2 regions of the Streptomyces sp. NPDC006624 genome follow, and region 1 is predicted to be linked to the other one. Evidence: riboswitches for the same ligand, from Rfam matches in the RefSeq annotation. Region 1 holds a riboswitch; the other holds the start of a gene.
What was found. Region 1 has a riboswitch for glycine ahead of gcvT (glycine cleavage system aminomethyltransferase GcvT). Riboswitches for the same ligand answer to the same signal wherever they lie in the genome.

Region 1 (8,929 bases):
AGGACACCCGCAGCGATACCGAACAGCAGCCACAGCACGGCGGCGCCGAGCGCGAGACCCAGGGTCACCGGGAAGCGGTCGGTCAGCACCGGCCAGATGGCCTGCTCACTGCGGAACGAATAGCCGAAGCACGGCGCGGCGCAGTCGGTGACGTCACCGCCGGCCGCGTACGTGCGGCCCACGAAGATGCCCTTGAAGAACTCCCAGACCTGGACGTAGATCGGTTCGCCCAGGCCCAGCTTCTGCCGCACGGCCTCGACGGCCGCCGGGTCGGCCTGCTTGCCCACGAAGCTGCTGGCGATGTCGACGCCCGCCCATTGGGGGACGAGGAAGAAGATGCCGAAGACCACCATGATGATGACCGCGAGCATCACTACGGCGGCGAACAGCCGCCTGATCAGGTAAGCGAGCACAGATCTCGGCCCACCGCGGACCGCGGGCCACCGGAGGTCTTCCGGTGGCCCGCGGTCACGCCGCGCCGGCCTTCACCTGCCTTTCGTGCCGTACGGCGGGTGTGCCGGTTACTTCGCGGACTTCAGACCGAGGTTGACGAAGTCGTACATGCCGCTGTAGGCGTCCGTCGTGTAGACGTTGGCCAGGCGGCTGGAGCGCCAGTTGATGAACTTCTCGAAGACGAAGGGCAGGTAGTAGCCGCCCTCCATGACCTTGTGGTTGATCTCCGTGGCGATCTTGGTCTTGCCGGCGTCGTCCAGGGTGGTGGTGTACTGGTCGAACAGGCCGTCGATCTTCTTGTCCTTGATCAGGGCGTAGTTGTTGTTGCCGCTCTCGAGGATGTAGCTGCTGCCCCACAGCGGCAGGCCGTAGCCCTGCACGGACGGGAAGTCAGGACCCCAGCCCATGATGATGATGCCGTAGCCCTTCTTCTTCACGTTCGAAGGGCTGCCGATGATGCCGGCCGTCTGCGAGCCGTCGTACTGGTCGATGTCGGCGGTGATGCCGACCTTCTTCAGCGACGCCTGGAGGGACTCGGCGGTGGCGACCTCGGCCGGCTTGTTGTTGCGGACCGCGATGGTGGTCTTGAAGCCGTTCGGCTGACCGCAGGCCTTCAGCGCCTCCTTGGCCTTCTCGACGTTGCCCTTCTTGTTGGCACCGGCGAGCTCGTACGGGTCGTACTTCTGGCCCTCGGCACCCGGGACGGCCGGCGGCAGCATGTTGGTGCCGATGTCGCCACCGGCGATGGGGCCGCCGCGGGCGGTCTGCAGCGACTCGTGGTCGGCGCCGTAGATGACGGCCTTGCGGCAGTCGATGTTGTCGAACGGCTTCACGCTCTGCGGGAAGACCGCGTAACGGATGTAGCCGGAGACCGGGTTGTCCAGGTTGCCCTTGTGCTGCTTCAGGGCGGTGGTGCGGCCCTGCGGCGACATGCCGGTCTGGTTGATGTCCAGGTCGTAGTCGCCCGCGATCAGGCGCGCGTCCATGTCGTTGGCGTTGGAGAAGAACTTGACCGTGATCTTGTCCGGGTACGCCTTGCGGATCGGGTCCGAGGCCTGCTTCCACTCGGTGTTGCGGACGAGCGTCAGGTCCTTGCCCGGGTTGTACGACTGGAACTTGTACGGGCCGGAGGAGAACGGGCGCAGGCCGTACTTGGACTTGGTGTCCTTGTCCTGGCGGACCGGGGACGCCGAGGTCAGGGCCAGCATCTCCTCGAAGTCCGAGTTGGGCTTCGGCAGCTTGAAGACGATGGTCTTGTCGTCCGGGGTCTCGATGGCCTTCAGACCCAGCTTGTCCGCGGACTTGTCCTTGTACGGACCGGGGTACTCGCCCTTGGGGTCGAGCACGTCCTTGAGGTAGACCGGGCCGCCGGACAGCACGTCCTGCGCCCAGACGCGCTGGATGCCGTACTTGATGTCCTTGGAGGTGACCGGCTTGCCGTCCTCCCAGGTGACGCCGTCACGCAGGGTGTACGTGTAGGTCTTGCCGTCGTCCGAGATCTTGGCCAGGCCGGTGGCGAGGTCCGGGGTCAGCTTGGTGCCGGCGCTGCCCGGTTCCGTCTTGCTCGTGACCAGCTGGCGGCTGTAGTAGCGGGAGAAGTTCCACATGAAGCCGTAGTAGCCGCGCGTGGTGTCCCACGAGTCGGCGTCCTGGGCACCGGCGAACTTCAGGGTGCCGCCCTTCTTGGCGAGCGAGGCCTGGGCGACCTTGTTGTTCGCGGCGTTGAAGCCGGCCGCGCCGTTCTTCGACCCCTCGTCGTCGTTGCCGCCGCCGCACGCCGCCGTGGTCAGCAGTGCGGCGACCACGGCCGCAGCGGCCATGGCCTGCTTGCGCCGCCCTGAGGTGCGTTGGGTAGTCACGATCTCGGATCCTCCGGATTTGGATGAGAGCCCCGGTGCCAAATGCCACGGGTCGCTGTAGTACGGCAGTTCAGCGGGAGCCCTTCGGGTCGAGCGCGTCACGCACGCCGTCACCGAAGAGATTGAAGGCAAGGACGGTGATGAAGATCGCCACGCCCGGGACCACCATGTACATGGGGTCCGAGTCGTAGTAGTCGATCGCGCTCGAGAGCATCTGCCCCCAGGAGGCCGTGGGCGGTTTGACGCCCACGCCCAGGAAGCTGAGCGCCGCCTCGGTGAGGATGTTGGTGGGGATCATCATCGTCGTGTACACGATGATGGGCGCGACCAGGTTGGGCAGCAGTTCCTTGAAGAGGATGTAGAACCGGCCGGCGCCGAGCGACCTGGCCGCCTCGACGTACTCCCGCTCGCGCAGCGAGAGCGTCTGGCCGCGCACCACGCGCCCGATGTAGGGCCAACCGAAGAAGCCGATGACCAGGATCATCACGAACAGGCGCACGCCGGTGCCGGTCAGCCCCAGCATCTCGCCCGGCATGACGGAGACCAGGGCGATGATGAACAGCAGCTGCGGGAAGGCCAGCAGACCGTCCATCACACGGCTGATGACGGCGTCGACCCAGCCGCCGAAGAAGCCGGCCAGGACGCCCAGGACGGTGCCGATCACGACGGCGACGATCGCGGAGAGGAAGCCCACGAGGAGCGAGATCTGGGCGCCGTAGATGATGCGGGCGAAGATGTCGCGGCCGCTCACCGGCTCGACGCCGAGCAGGTGCTCGCCGCTGATGCCGCCCAACGCCCCCGTGGGAGTGCCGAACAGCGGGTCGATCAGCTCCTCGTGGCGGGACTCGGGGTCCTGGCCCACCAGGCCCGTGATGACCGGCGCGAGGAGTGCTATCGCTATGAGCGCGAGGACCATGACGCCACCCGCCAGTGCGAGTTTGTCCCGTTTCAGGCGCTCCCAGGCGATCCGGCCCAGAGAACGACCCTGTACGGCTTTCGCACCGACGCCGGCAACTGCCGCTTCCTCGGCCGCACTCGGAGCCGCTTCCGCGGTCGGCTCGTGCAATGGTGCCGTCATCAGGCAGGGACCCCTCTTCTCAACCGGCGGTGGCCGGTCCGCGCATTCCGCTGTGGCGGCATGTCTGTCCGTCGTACACAGGGGCGAACAACCCCCGGTGCCGGGAGTCTTCAACGCTTCGGCGTTTTGCTGCCAGACTTGACGGTGAAAGGATGCGTAAACGTGATGCTGTCTGGGGGATTCCGTTATCCGGACAGCGGGTAACGACGACCGGTAACAGGCAAGTTGGGGCATCCCGGTCAGGGCAGGGCGTTCCACCCTCGTCTACGCGCGAAGAGGAGGCCCCGGGTCCCGTACGGCCGCGCGGGCGGGGGCGGTGGGGAGGCGCTCAGTACCTGCCCTGGGCGGGCGGGTAACCGTAGCCGGACGCGGGGGCCTGGACGGGGGCCGTGGCGTGGGCCTCGCGGTCGTAGAAGGGGCGGGCGGCGGCGCGCAGCCACATGGCGACCGGGTCGTGCTCGTCGGACATCGCGACGGTGGAGACGGGCAGTCCGTCCGGCACGGCGCCGAGGGACTGCTGCATCATCGCGCGCACGGAGTCCACGGCCTGCGGCGAGGTGTCGTACACGTCCAGGCCGATGGCGAGGTACGGAGCGCCGAGGGCGGGCTGCACCCAGGCGCGGCGCAGCGAGCGGACGGCCGGGGTGCGGTGGGCGTTCTGTGCGAGCAGGGCGTAGAACTGGGGGACCTCGATGGCCGGTTCGGACAGCCGGAGCGGTCCGGCGGGCTGGCGGTCCAGGCCCGTGGCGATTCTGCGCAGGTCGAGCCAGGGGATGCCGACGCCGCCGCCGGGGGCGTGCGGGTTGAGCCAGAGGCCGTAGTGGTCGGGGTAGAGGGCGCGGGCGACGTCGATGCCGTCGATCACCTCGTACGAGCGGTTCCAGCCGCTGGCGGAGAGCTCCTGAGCGGAGGTCACGCACGGGGCGTAGCCGTGGCCGTCGACGTCCATGTTTCCGTACTGGGCGTCCGGGGAGCCGGCCTGACCGTGCCACAGGAGCATCCAGATCTGCCCGGTGTGGGGGGTCGCGAGCGCGCGCAGGAGTGCCTCGTAGGCGTCGTAACGCCCGGGCGTGACCTGGCGCAGCATGTGCTCGACCTGTCCGGCCGCGGCCGTGCCGCTCGCGCTCACCTTTACCGCCCCTTCGTACAACGCCTCGACCGTGACCTAGCTTAAGCCCGCCCACCGACTCCGGACTCGTTCCCGTCCGGCGGGTGCGGGTCCGTCGGTGGCTCGCCGCGCGGTTCCCGCGCCCCCCGGGGGCCCGCTGCCCTACCGCTGGTAGAAGGGCCGGACCGTGGTGCGCATCCATTCCCCGACCGGGTCCTCCGCCACGTCCAGCAGGACCAGGTTGACCGGCCAGGGCGCCGGGGAGCTGGTGACAGCCCGGGTGAGGGCCTCCAGGGGCAGGGCCCGCAGGTCGCCCTCCCACTGGGACAACTCGACGCCCACGAACATCACGGGGTCGGCCGTCTCGATGGCGGCGAGGCAGCGGCGGGCGGTGAGGACGACGCCGGTCGCCTCGAACTCGGCGGAGGCGGCGGCGAGGAAGTCGACCGGGTCGTCCTTCCAGTCCGGCTCGAAGAGACGGACGCGGCCGCCGCTCGCGGGGCCGTCCAGCGGGGTGCGGCCGGCCCTGCACAGCTCGGCGACGGCGGGCGGCGGCAGGGGTATGCCGACCACGCCTCCGGGGTTGACGACGATGCCCGCGTGCGGGGGAAGCCCGCGGGCGAACTCCACGGCGGGGGCGATGGTGTACGACATGTGCGAGCCGACGACCTGCCGGAACTGCTCCTCGGAGCTGAACACCGGCACGAACGCCTGCCCCTCGATCTCGATGCCGGGGAGGTCGAGGGGGCCGCTGTGCGGGCCGCCGCCGCTGGGCAGCGGCACCCAGACGAAGCTCCGCCCGAGCACCTCGACGATCCGCCCTCCGGCCGCCGGACCGGCACCGAGCGAGGCCGAGAGCACCTCCTCCAGCTCGTTGCCTGGCCACCCGCCGTGCGGGTGGGTCTGCGTCTGCGCCGGGAAGTCCGCGGAGAAGTCCGCCGGGAAGTCCATCTGCCTACCTACCGCCTGCCTGAAACCACTGCTGAGGCTAAGAGGCTAACGGCTTGGGGGCGTGGGGGGATCGTTCGTGGGTGGGGGGTGGTGGTCGGGGGTGGTGGTTGCGGTCGGGGACCCCACGCCAGGACCCACACCCACGCGGCCCGGGCCCCAGAGGCGACCAGCCCGGACACCGGAAGGAGGAGCCGGCCGACCGCCCGCGTGGGCCCCGGCCCTGCCCCACCCCCGGAATGGGGCGCCACAGCCACTGCCCCGGCTGGATCGCCCCGTTCCGCCGCCGCCCGTCCGTCGGTCAGGCCGTGAAGACGATGTTGCGCAGCGCGTCCGCCGCCGCGCGGTCGGTCAGGATGGCCGAGGTGCAGCCGGTGGGGAGCTCGCCGTCCTCCACCGCGCGGAGCAGGCGCGTGGTGGCCGCGCGGTGGCGGCGGAACGCGTAGCTGGAGACGCCGCGGCCGCGGTCCCGCTGGCCGGCCAGGGCCTCCTCGGGGGTGACGTCCAGAAGGAGCAGGTGCAGGGTGCCGCCCCGGCGGCGGGCCTCGCGGGACAGCCAGCGGCGGACCCAGGCCTGGGCGCCGCAGTCGTGCACGACGACGCCCTCGCCGGTGCGCAGGGCGCGGCGCAGCCCGGCGTAGTGGGCGAGGCGGACCAGCGGCCGGTAGACGGCGTACGGCAGGAAGCCCGGCATACGGCGCTCCCAGCGGTCGCGGGTGTCCTGGGAGTCGATGCGCCGGCCCGGCACCGTGCGCCGCATCAGCGTGGACTTGCCGCTGCCGGGCAGGCCCGTGACCACGACGAGGTCGCGGGGGCCGAACAGCAGCGCGTGCGGGCCGCGCCCGGCGCGCTCGCGCAGATCGCGGACGACGGGCGCCGGCACCGGGCCGCACGCGGCCCGGGCCGGGGCCGCCGGCTGCTCGGGCAGCGCGATGCCCGTGGTCGTGGCGTACGCCGTGGTCCTGTTCACCGTGAACGTCCTCCCCTGAGGCCAGGTACGGAGTCCCATCCCCGCCGAGTGTAAAAAGAAGGTAATGCCCTAGGCCTCTCATTTCCGTACTCGTCCTGCAACAGGGCTGCTACAGATCGCTGTGTCCGGCGGGCGGGACGCTGTGCTCTCCCTGGGAAAGGTCCCCCTGCCGCGTGGGAAGGATGCGTGCAATGATGTGCGCGCCAACTGCATACCGGCCGTTTGAATCCGCGCGGGAGAGTCCCCAGCACCGCTGACGCTGGGGCGCCGAAGGAGCAAGTCCCTCCCTTGAATCTCTCAGGCCCCGTTACCGCGCGGGCGAGGCACATCTGAAAAGCGGGCCCTCCCCTGCCCCCGGCAGGCCGGCTCCACCCAAGGTGCAAGCCATGGACCAGCGCGGTCATGGCGAACCTCTCAGGTTCCGATGACAGATGGGGAGGAACGACCTCGCCCGTCATTGCCTTGGGAGACAACCGACCGTGAGCAGTACAGGAGAACTCCGTCACACCGCGCTCGATGCCCTGCATCGCTCGCTCGGCGCGACGATGACCGACTTCGCCGGCTGGGACATGCCCCTGCGCTACGGCTCCGAGCGCGACGAGCACCTGGCCGTGCGCACGAGGGCCGGCCTCTTCGACCTCTCCCACATGGGCGAGATCACCGTCACCGGCCCGCAGGCCGCCGCGCTCCTCGACCACGCCCTGGTGGGCAACATCGGCGGTGTGAAGCCCGGCCGCGCCCGCTACACCATGATCTGCCGCGCCGACGGCGGCATCCTCGACGACCTGATCGTCTACCGGCTGGGCGAGACCGAGTACATGGTCGTCGCCAACGCCTCCAACGCCCAGGTCGTGCTGGACGCGCTGACCGAGCGCGCCGCCGGTTTCGACGCCGAGGTGCGCGACGACCGGGACGCCTACGCGCTGATCGCCGTCCAGGGCCCTGAGTCCCCCGGCATCCTGAAGTCCCTCACGGACGCCGACCTCGACGGGCTGAAGTACTACGCCGGACTGCCCGGCACGGTCGCGGGCGTCCCGGCCCTGATCGCCCGCACCGGCTACACCGGTGAGGACGGCTTCGAGCTGTTCGTGAAGCCGGAGCACGCGGTCGAGCTGTGGCAGGCCCTGACCAAGGCGGGCGAGGGCGCCGGCCTGGTCCCGTGCGGGCTGTCCTGCCGCGACACGCTGCGCCTGGAGGCGGGCATGCCGCTGTACGGGCACGAGCTGACCACCTCGCTGACGCCCTTCGACGCCGGTCTCGGCCGGGTGGTGAAGTTCGAGAAGGAGGGCGACTTCGTGGGGCGCGAGGCGCTGCGCGAGGCCGCCGCCCGGGCCGAGCAGAACCCGCCGCGGGTGCTGGTCGGCCTGGTCGCCGAGGGCCGCCGGGTCCCGCGCGCCGGGTACGCGGTCGTCGCCGGCGGCAAGGTGATCGGCGAGGTCACCTCCGGCGCCCCCTCCCCCACGCTGGGCAAGCCCATCGCCATGGCCTACGTCGACGCCGCGCACGCCGCCCCCGGCACGAGCGGTGTGGGCGTGGACATCCGGGGCAGCCACGAGCCGTACGAGGTCGTGGCGCTGCCGTTCTACAAGCGCCAGAAGTAGACACTGGCCGGGAGGCCGCGGCACCGGCCTCGCGACCCGTCGTCCCAGCTCACCAGCAGTCCCCCCGTTCACAGCACTCCCGCGCGTACAGGAGAATCCAGGCCATGAGCAACCCCCAGCAGCTGCGTTACAGCAAGGAGCACGAGTGGCTGTCGGCCGCCGAGGACGGCGTCGCGACGGTCGGTATCACGGAGCACGCGGCCAACGCGCTCGGCGACGTGGTCTTCGTCCAGCTCCCCGAGGTGGGCGACACCGTCGCCGCGGGCGAGACCTGCGGCGAACTGGAGTCGACCAAGTCGGTGTCCGACCTGTACTCCCCGGTCTCCGGTGAGGTCACCGAGGTCAACGAGGACGTCGTCAACGACCCGTCGCTGGTCAACTCGGCCCCCTTCGAGGGCGGCTGGCTGTTCAAGGTGCGGGTCACCGACGAGCCGGGCGACCTGCTCTCCGCCGACGAGTACACCGCGTTCGCCGCCGGCTGAGGAGTCGTAGCCGTATGTCCGTCCTGAACACACCCCTGCACGAGCTCGACCCGGCCGTCGCCGCCGCGGTCGACGCCGAGCTGCACCGCCAGCAGTCCACGCTGGAGATGATCGCCTCGGAGAACTTCGCCCCGGTCGCCGTCATGGAGGCGCAGGGCTCGGTCCTCACCAACAAGTACGCCGAGGGCTACCCGGGCCGCCGCTACTACGGCGGCTGCGAGCACGTCGACGTGGTCGAGCAGATCGCGATCGACCGCATCAAGGAGCTGTTCGGCGCCGAGCACGCCAACGTGCAGCCGCACTCGGGCGCCCAGGCCAACGCGGCGGCGATGTTCGCGCTGCTCAAGCCGGGCGACACCATCATGGGCCTGAACCTCGCCCACGGCGGGCACCTGACCCACGGCATGAAGATCAACTTCTCCGGCAAGCT
Region 2 (8,929 bases), on a different contig from region 1:
GAAGATCATGCCGAAGAGGATTCCGGTGATCGCCTCGGACAGGACGTACGGGGCGAAGAACAGCATCCGATACACCGCCCGGCCCCGCATCCGCTGGTTCAGCAGGACGGCCATGGCGAGCGCGAACGGCAGTTGCAGGGCGAGCGACAGCACCACCAGCACCAGGCAGCGCCACAGGTCGCCGAGGAAGACGTCGTCCTGGAAGAGCCGGCTGAAGTTCTCGCCGCCGACGTAGTCGGAGGGCATGCCGAAGCCGCCCCAGCGGAAGAACGCGGCGTACAGGGCGAACAGCATCGGCAGCAGCACGAGCCCGATGAACAGCACCAGGGCGGGCAGTTGGAAGCCGGCCGCGGTCAGCCAGTGCAGCGTGCGCCGCCGGGCCCGTCCCCGGGTGCGCTCCGGGGAGGGGGGCGGCGGGCCGGCGCCGGGGCCGGTCCTCTGGTCCGGCAGGAACGTGGAGGTCATCGCCGGTTACTGCTCTTCCTTCGCGGTCCTGGTGATCGACTGGGCGACCTGTCCGGGCGACTGGGATCCGGAGATGAGCGCGGCGACGCTGTCGTTGACCTCCTGGCCGACGGCGGGCGCGTACGCCTGGTCGAGGTAGAGCTGGAAGCCGGTGGCCTTCTTCAGCTCCGCCTGGACGGCCTTGATGTTGGGGTCGGTGAGGGCGCTCTCGGCCGCCGGCACGACCGGCAGGACACCGGTCTTCTTCACCAGCTCCCGGTCGGTGGCCTCGGAGGCGAAGAACTCGAGGAAGTCGACGGCGGCCTGCGGCGCGCCCCGCCGCAGGGCGTGCCCGCCGCCTCCGCCGAACACCTCGGTGATGGCGCCCTTGCCGCCCTCGACGGCGGGGAAGGGGAAGAACCCGAGGTCCTTGCCGAGCCCCTTGCCCGCGTCGGCCTGCACCACGGGCGCCCACTGGCCCATGAGTTCCATGGCCGCCTTGCCGTTGCCGACGGTGGCCGCCTGGCCGGTGGGGCTGGAGTAGGCGGCGCCCAGGAAGCCCTTCTGGAACGGCTTCAGGCGCACGAGGTCCTGCAGGTGCTCGCCCGCCTCGACGAACGGGGCACCGGTGAAGTCCTTGTCGTCGTAGGCCTTCTGCAGGGCCTCGGCGCCGGCGGTGCGCATCGCCAGGTAGGCCCAGTAGTACATGCCGGGCCACTTCTCCTTGCCGGCCAGGGCGAGGGGCGTGACGTCCTCGGACTGCAGCTTGCGGACGGCGTCGAGGAAGGCGCTCCAGGTGGTGGGGGGCGCGCTGATGCCGGCCTTCGCGAAGAGCGCCTTGTTGTACCAGAACCCGATCATGCCGATGTCGAAGGGGATGCCGTAGACCCGGTCGTCGATCAGGTACGGCTCCTTGGCGACGGGGAGCAGGCCGTCGCCCCAGGGGGCGGTGCGGTCGGTGAGGTCCTCGACAAGCCCGGCGTCGACCTGCTGCCTGAGCACGCCGCCGCCCCAGGTGTGGAAGATGTCGGGCAGCTTCCCGGAGGAGGTCAGGGCCGTCATCTTGGACTTGTAGGCGTCGTTCTCCAACTGGACGATCTTCACCTTGACCTTGGGGTTCTGCGCCTCGAACTTCCGGGCCAGAGCGGCCCAGACACTCTTGGTCGGCTCGGTGGTGGAGATGTTCCACCACTCGATCGTGGTCGTCCCGGACGACCCTCCGTCCGAGTCCCCGCCGCAAGCGGTCAGTGCGGTCATCCCCAGACCGGTCGCGGCGGAGGCCGCCAGGAAGCCGCGGCGGGACAGTGCCGGGTCGCCCATCATGAGCTCCTCGAAAGTTTCGAATGAGATCCAGAAAGCTGCGTTGATGCCGCACCCTAGAGACATCGGCCAAAGGGTGACAACCCCTCGAACGCAGGGAATCTCAAGTCAGCATGGGGACTTGACCCAGAACGAAACATTCGACTGAAAGGGCGAACGTTACGGAGTCGTGCCGCCCGCGATCACACAGGGTGTCCACCGCGAAGGGATCGGCAAGGCCGCCTCACAACGGCCCGGCGACCGCCGCACGGCTCTCAGCTCGCCTTTCACGCGTCGACCGCCGCCACCTGGCGTGCCCGCGCCGCCAGGACGCGGCATCACGGTCCGCACACAGGCCTGAGGGCGCGCGGGTGCGATCACGGCGCCGGTGAAGTCGAGCCGTTGCCCCCCAAGCATGACGAGAGGGGCCCCGCATCGCGGAGCCCCTCCCTCGAACCAGCCCGGTCGATCAGTCCTCGTACGCGTCCAGCGGCGGGCACGAGCAGACCAGGTTCCGGTCACCGAAGGCCTGGTCGATGCGGCGCACCGGCGGCCAGTACTTGTCGGCGACCGAGACACCGCCCGGGAAGACGGCCTCCTCGCGGCTGTAGGCGTGCTCCCACTCCCCGGCGAGCGCGCCGGCGGTGTGCGGGGCGCCGCGCAGCGGGTTGTCCTCCGCGTGCCACTCGCCGGAGCCGACCTTCTCGATCTCCGCGCGGATGGCGATCATCGCCTCGCAGAAGCGGTCCAGCTCGGCCAGGTCCTCCGACTCGGTCGGCTCGATCATCAGCGTGCCGGCCACCGGGAACGACATCGTCGGCGCGTGGAAGCCGTAGTCGATCAGCCGCTTGGCCACGTCGTCGACGCTCACCCCGGTCGCCTTGGTCAATGGCCGCAGGTCGATGATGCACTCGTGCGCGACCAGCCCGCCCGGCCCGGTGTAGAGCACCGGGTAGTGCGGCTCCAGCCGCTTGGCGATGTAGTTGGCGCTCAGCACGGCCACCTGCGTGGCCCGCTTCAGCCCTTCACCGCCCATGAGGCGGACGTACGCCCAGGAGATGGGCAGGATGCCCGCGGAGCCCCAGGGCGCGGCGGAGATGGGCCCCACGCCCGTCTCGGGTCCGGCCTCGGGCTGCAGCGGGTGGTTCGGCAGGTACGGCGCGAGGTGCTCGCGCACCGCCACCGGGCCGACGCCCGGGCCGCCGCCGCCGTGCGGGATGCAGAAGGTCTTGTGCAGGTTCAGGTGCGAGACGTCACCGCCGAAGTGGCCCGGCTTGGCGAGCCCCACGAGGGCGTTGAGGTTGGCGCCGTCGACGTAGACCTGGCCGCCCGCCTCGTGCACCTGCGCGCAGATCTCGGAGACGTGCTCCTCGAACACACCGTGCGTGGACGGGTAGGTGATCATCAGCACGGCGAGCTGGTCGCGGTGCTGCTCGATCTTCGCCCGCAGGTCCTCGACGTCGATCTCGCCGTCGTCGGCGGTCTTCACGACGACGACCTTCATGCCGGCCATCACGGCGCTCGCGGCGTTGGTGCCGTGCGCGGAGGACGGGATGAGGCACACGGTCCGCTGCTCGTCGCCGTTGGCCCGGTGGTACCCGCGGACGGCGAGCAGACCGGCCAGCTCGCCCTGCGAGCCGGCGTTCGGCTGGAGGGAGACCTTGTCGTACCCGGTGACCTCGGCGAGGCGGTCCTCCAGCTCACGGATGAGCGTGAGGTAGCCGGCCGCCTGCTCGGCGGGCGCGAAGGGGTGCAGCTGCCCGAACTCGGGCCAGGTGACCGGCTCCATCTCCGTGGTCGCGTTGAGCTTCATGGTGCAGGAGCCCAGCGGGATCATGCCGCGGTCGAGCGCGTAGTCGCGGTCGGCGAGCCGGCGCAGGTAGCGCAGCATGGACGTCTCGGAGCGGTACTGGTGGAAGACCGGGTGGGTCAGGTACTCGTCGGTGCGCAGCAGGGCGGCCGGGAGGCCGTCCTCCGTGGACGCGTCCAGCGCCTCGACGACGCCCTCGACGCCGAAGGCGGCCCAGACGGCCCGCAGCTGGGACCGGGTGGTGGTCTCGTCGCAGGCGATCGAGACGTGGTCGGCGTCGACCATGCGCAGGTTGACCCCGTTGTCCCGCGCGGCGGCCACGACCTCGGCGGCCCGGCCCGCGACGCGCACGGTCAGGGTGTCGAAGTAGGAGCCGTGCACGACCTCGACCCCGCCGTTGGCGAGCCCGGCGGCGAGGACCGTGGCGTAGCGGTGGGTGCGCCGCGCGATGCCCTTGAGGCCCTCCGGCCCGTGGTACACGGCGTACATGCCGGCCATGACGGCGAGCAGCACCTGCGCGGTGCAGATGTTGCTGGTCGCCTTCTCGCGGCGGATGTGCTGCTCACGGGTCTGCAGGGCGAGGCGGTAGGCCTTGTTGCCGTCGGCGTCCACGGAGACGCCCACGAGCCGCCCGGGCAGGCTGCGGGCCATCTTCTCCTGGACCGCCATGTAGCCGGCGTGCGGCCCGCCGAAGCCCATCGGCACGCCGAAGCGCTGCGTGGTGCCGACGGCGATGTCCGCGCCGAGTTCACCGGGCGACTTCAGCAGCGTCAGCGCGAGCAGGTCGGCGGCGACGGTGACCAGCGCGCCGAGTTCGTGCGCCTGGTCGATGACGGGCTTGATGTCGCGGACGGCCCCGGAGGCGCCCGGGTACTGGATCAGCAGGCCGTTGATCTCGCGCTCGGCGATCTCGGCCGGGATGCCCTCCGCGAGGTCGGCGACGACGACCTCCACACCGGCCGGCTCGGCCCGGGTCCGGATCACGGCGATGGTCTGCGGCAGCGCGTCCGCGTCGACCAGGAACAGGCCCTTCTTGTTCTTGCCCATGCGCCGGGACAGCGCCATGGCCTCGGCGGCCGCGGTGCCCTCGTCGAGCAGGGAGGCGCCGGACGTCGGCAGCCCGGTGAGGTCGGCGACCACGGTCTGGAAGTTCAGCAGGGCTTCCAGGCGGCCCTGGGAGATCTCCGGCTGGTACGGCGTGTAGGCCGTGTACCAGGCGGGGTTCTCCATGACGTTGCGCATGATGACCGGCGGCGTGAACGTGCCGTAGTAGCCGAGCCCGATCATGGAGCCGAGGACCTGGTTGCGGTCGGCGAGGGAGCGCAGCTCGGCGAGCACCTCGGCCTCGCTGCGGGCACCCGGAAGGTCGAGCGCCTCGGCACTCTTGATCACGGCCGGGACCGCGGCGGCCGTGAGCTCGTCCAGCGAGCCGTAGCCGACCTGCGCGAGCATCTTGGCGCGGGCCTCGTGGTCGGGGCCGATGTGGCGCTGCTCGAAGGGAACTGCCTCTTCGAGTTCGGAGAGCGGAATGCGATGGGCGGTCATTGCGGAGGCCTCCTGGTCTGACACGACCTTCGAGGGGCACCACGGCGCGGGTACCCGAACGGCCTCCCCCTCTGTCATCTCAACCTGAGAGCTTCACCGGACGGCCCGAGGGCCGCCGGTTTTCACCGTCGGTGAGAGCGGAAGCCGTCGACACCCGCCCTGCTTTCCAGAGTGACCTCGTCCGTGCGGTACGTGTGCCTGAGAGATTCCGGGGAGGATTTGCTCCTTCGGCGCCTCCGGTGGTGTCCGGAGGACTCTCCCGCACGGGGTCAGCAGCCGCTGCCAGCGTACCAGCGAGGGCCACGCACGAACCTTCGAGTGGCCACCTCCCCCGTTGTGCCGTTTTGTAGTGTTTACGGATGAGTTGCGACCACGTGGAGGGCCCGTGCGTACCGAGATCGATCCGCGCAACCTGATCGGCCGCAAGGCATTCGACCGCAACGGAACCAGGATCGGCACGATCGACGAGGTCTACCTCGACGACGCCACCGGCGAACCGGAGTGGGCGGCCATACGGACCGGCCTGTTCAGCAGGGACGCGTTCGTCCCCCTCGAGCCCAGCGAACTGATCGACGGCGCCCTGCACGTCCCCTTCGAACGCGCCCTCATCAAGGACGCCCCCGACTTCGGCGTGGGCCGCCACCTCTCCCCCGAGCAGGAACTGCAGCTCTACCACCACTACGGCCTCGACGTCGCCGCCCCTCCCCCGCTCGCGGAGCGCGACCACGACTTCGGCAAGCTGGCGGACAGGGACGAGACGACGACCTGATCCCGGGCCCTCCCCCGGCCGTGACGCCCGGCCGCAAGGCGACGCCTATCCCGGCGAGGCCTCGGACAGGCCCACCCGCGGCCCGGCCGTCCCGTCCTGCCCCGACGCCCCCGCGGCACCGGCGGCACCCGCGCCGCGCTTCTCCCCGGGTCTTCGTAACACCAGCGGCAGCGGATCCGCGGGCTCCAGCGCGGGGTCGTCGACCCGGAAGGTCCGCACCCGGCCCGGCGTCGAACCGGGCGTCTCGAACCGCACGGTCACCCGCCCCAGGCCGCTCCCCTGCACCCACCCGTGCCCGAACTCGGCGTGCCGCACATCGTGCCCCGCGGGCCAGCGCCGCTCGGCCGGCGCCTGCTGCTCCTCGGCAGGCGCGGCGGCATGCTCCTCGACCGGCCCGTCGGCCACCGTCCGCTCCCCGGCCGCCTGCGCGAACAGGTCCTCCTGGGTGTAGTCCGCGAGACCGCTGACCCCCACTCCGAGCAGCCGCACCCCGCCCGTGGTGTCCACCGAGTCCAGCAACCGGGCGGCCGCCTCACGGATCACCGCGGGGTCGTCGGTGGGCCCGCGCAGCGTCTCGGACCGGGTGAGCGTCGAGAAGTCGTACCGCCGCACCTTCAGCACGATGGTCCGCCCCGACAGCCCGGCCCCGCGCAGCCTGCGCACGCACCGGTCGGCGAGCCGCTGCACCTCCATCCCCACCCGCAGCCGGTCGTGGATGTCCACGTCGTAGGTGTCCTCCACGGACACCGACTTCGCCTCGCGCTCCGCCACCACGGGCCGGTCGTCCCGCGCCAGCGCCATCGCGTACAGCCCGTGCCCGTGCGCCTTCCCCAGCAGCCGGACCAGCTCGTCCTCGCCGGCCTCGACGATCTCCCCGACCGTGGTGATCCCGGCCCGCCGCAGATGGTCACCCGTCGCGGGGCCGACCCCCGGCAGTGTCCGCACCGACATCGGCGCGAGCAGCGCCCGCTCGGTGCCCGGCTCGATGACCACCAGCCCGTCGGGCTTGGCCTGTTCCGAAGCGATCTTCGCGAGCATCTTGGACGCGGCGAGCCCCACCGACCCCGTGAGTCCCGTGGCCGCCCGTATGTCCGCGCGCAGCCGCGCCCCGACCAGCCGGGCCGACGCCTCGTCGCGGGCCACTCCCCCGGCTTCCAGGTCCACGAACGCCTCGTCCAGGCTCAGCGGCTCCACCAGCGGCGACAGCGCCCGCAGCAGCTCCATCACCCGCTCGCTGATCGACTTGTAGAGCTGGAAGCGCGGCACCAGATACGCGGCGTGGGGCGCGAGCCGCCGGGCCTGCCCCATGGGCATCGCCGAATGCACACCGAAGACCCGCGCCTCGTACGACGCCGTGGCGACCACGCCCCGCGGTCCCAGGCCGCCCACGACCACGGCCTTCCCCCGCAGGCTCGGCTTGGACGCCTGCTCCACCGAGGCGAAGAAGGCGTCCATGTCGAGATGCAGGATCGTGGGCGCGGTTCTCACATCTCCGATGCTGCCCTACGCCACTGACAACGCCCCGGCGGCCACCCTGACCGCCCGGGGAAACCGCATGCGAGCCGCCCGAGGGCACCTGAGGAGTCGCTCGCGCCTGGACGAGGAAACGTCCCTGCGCCCGGGCACAACGCCGTGGGATCCGCCTCAGACGGCCCGGTTGCGCCGCCGCGCGAGCTCGTCCGCCGGGTTGGGCCCGACCAGGGTCTCGCCGGTGTCGATCCGCTCCCCGTGCAGCTGCGACAGCGCGCTCTCCACGTCCCGCCACACCACGCCCACGGCGATCCCGAAAACGCCCTGACCGCCCTGGAGGAGGGCGTGCACCTCGTCCGGCGAGGTGCACTCGTAGACCGTCGCACCGTCGCTCATCAGCGTCATCCGCTCCAGGTCGCTGAAACCGCGTTCCCTGAGGTGCTGGACCGCCGTGCGGATGTTCTGCAGCGACACCCCGGTGTCGAGGAACCGCTTGACGATCTTCAGAACCACGACGTCCCGGAAGCTGTACAGCCGCTGCGTCCCCGACCCGTGGGCGGAACGCACACTCGGCTCGACGAGCCCGGTGCGGGCCCAGTAGTCCAACTGGCGGTAGGTGATGCCGGCGGCCGCACACGCCGTCGGGCCGCGATAGCCGATCTGCTCGGACGCCATGGACGTCGTCCCTCCGCTGCTCGGCACCGCCGTCGGTCGCTGCGGAGCGTGATCTGCCGCGCCGTCTGGCCGGGGACATCCGCCCCCGCTCGAACGGAGCCGTGAGCCGGTGGGAGGGTACGGACCGCTCGCCCTGAGACTGCGCTCGGGGCCACCCCCAGCCGTACCGCCGCCGCTGCTTCTCACGCCGACCTCCGTCCTTGACCTGCCTTCTCGACGGTAGGCAGTCACCAGGGGTGCGTCAACGATCGCCACACTCGCCACGCCGAGTGATAATCACCCTAAGAGTGGTTTCCCGTGCCCCACCGCGGGGAAAGGCTAGCCGAATGTGCTCGGCGCGGGCCGTGAGACGCTCTCACTCGCCTTCGGCACATGCGGGCATTTCACCCCTCGGCACACGTCGGGCGGCCCCGCCGCGGACCACCTCGTCCGCCGGACCGCCCTCACACCCCGTCCTCAGGACCGGACCACAGCTCACTGACTGCTCGTACCGAAGTCCTCGGGAGAGATCTGGTCGAGGAACTCGCGGAACTTCTCCACCTCGTCCTCCTGCTCGTCCGGGATCGCGATACCGGCGTCGTCGAGCACCGTGTCGCTGCCGTAGATCGGCGTCCCGGTGCGCAGGGCGAGCGCTATGGCGTCGGACGGGCGGGCACTCACCTCGACGCCGCTGGCGAAGACCAGCTCCGCGTAGAAGACGCCTTCCCGCAGGTCCGTGATGCGCACTTCCGTGAGCTCCTGGCCCACGGCCTCCAGCACGTCCTTGAACAGGTCGTGGGTCAGCGGCCGCGCGGGAGCCATGCCCTGCTGGGCGAAGGCGATCGCCGTCGCCTCCCCCGGACCGATCCAGATGGGAAGGTAACGGTCGCCTCCCACTTCACGCAGCAGCACGATCGGTTGGTTGGAGGGCATTTCCA

Region 2: linked by a shared signal. The riboswitch ahead of gcvP (aminomethyl-transferring glycine dehydrogenase) and the one ahead of gcvT (glycine cleavage system aminomethyltransferase GcvT) in region 1 are both predicted to bind glycine.

What each region holds. Positions count from the first base shown of each region.
Region 1 covers NZ_JBEXOM010000030.1:36,892-45,820, reverse strand. The annotation lists gene ABZY20_RS34250 (ABC transporter permease) at 1-413, opposite strand, end outside; gene ABZY20_RS34245 (ABC transporter substrate-binding protein) at 522-2,312, opposite strand; gene ABZY20_RS34240 (ABC transporter permease) at 2,383-3,390, opposite strand; gene ABZY20_RS34235 (enhanced serine sensitivity protein SseB C-terminal domain-containing protein) at 3,719-4,519, opposite strand; gene ABZY20_RS34230 (enhanced serine sensitivity protein SseB) at 4,661-5,449, opposite strand; gene ABZY20_RS34225 (AAA family ATPase) at 5,748-6,416, opposite strand; glycine riboswitch at 6,640-6,739, shown strand; gene gcvT (glycine cleavage system aminomethyltransferase GcvT) at 6,896-8,017, shown strand; gene gcvH (glycine cleavage system protein GcvH) at 8,122-8,499, shown strand; gene glyA (serine hydroxymethyltransferase) at 8,514-8,929, shown strand, end outside.
Region 2 covers NZ_JBEXOM010000033.1:46,239-55,167, forward strand. The annotation lists gene ABZY20_RS35210 (sugar ABC transporter permease) at 1-465, opposite strand, end outside; gene ABZY20_RS35215 (extracellular solute-binding protein) at 472-1,764, opposite strand; gene gcvP (aminomethyl-transferring glycine dehydrogenase) at 2,213-5,098, opposite strand; glycine riboswitch at 5,275-5,370, opposite strand; gene ABZY20_RS35225 (PRC-barrel domain-containing protein) at 5,484-5,867, shown strand; gene ABZY20_RS35230 (DNA polymerase IV) at 5,913-7,355, opposite strand; gene ABZY20_RS35235 (MerR family transcriptional regulator) at 7,512-8,012, opposite strand; gene ABZY20_RS35240 (bifunctional nuclease family protein) at 8,487-8,929, opposite strand, start outside.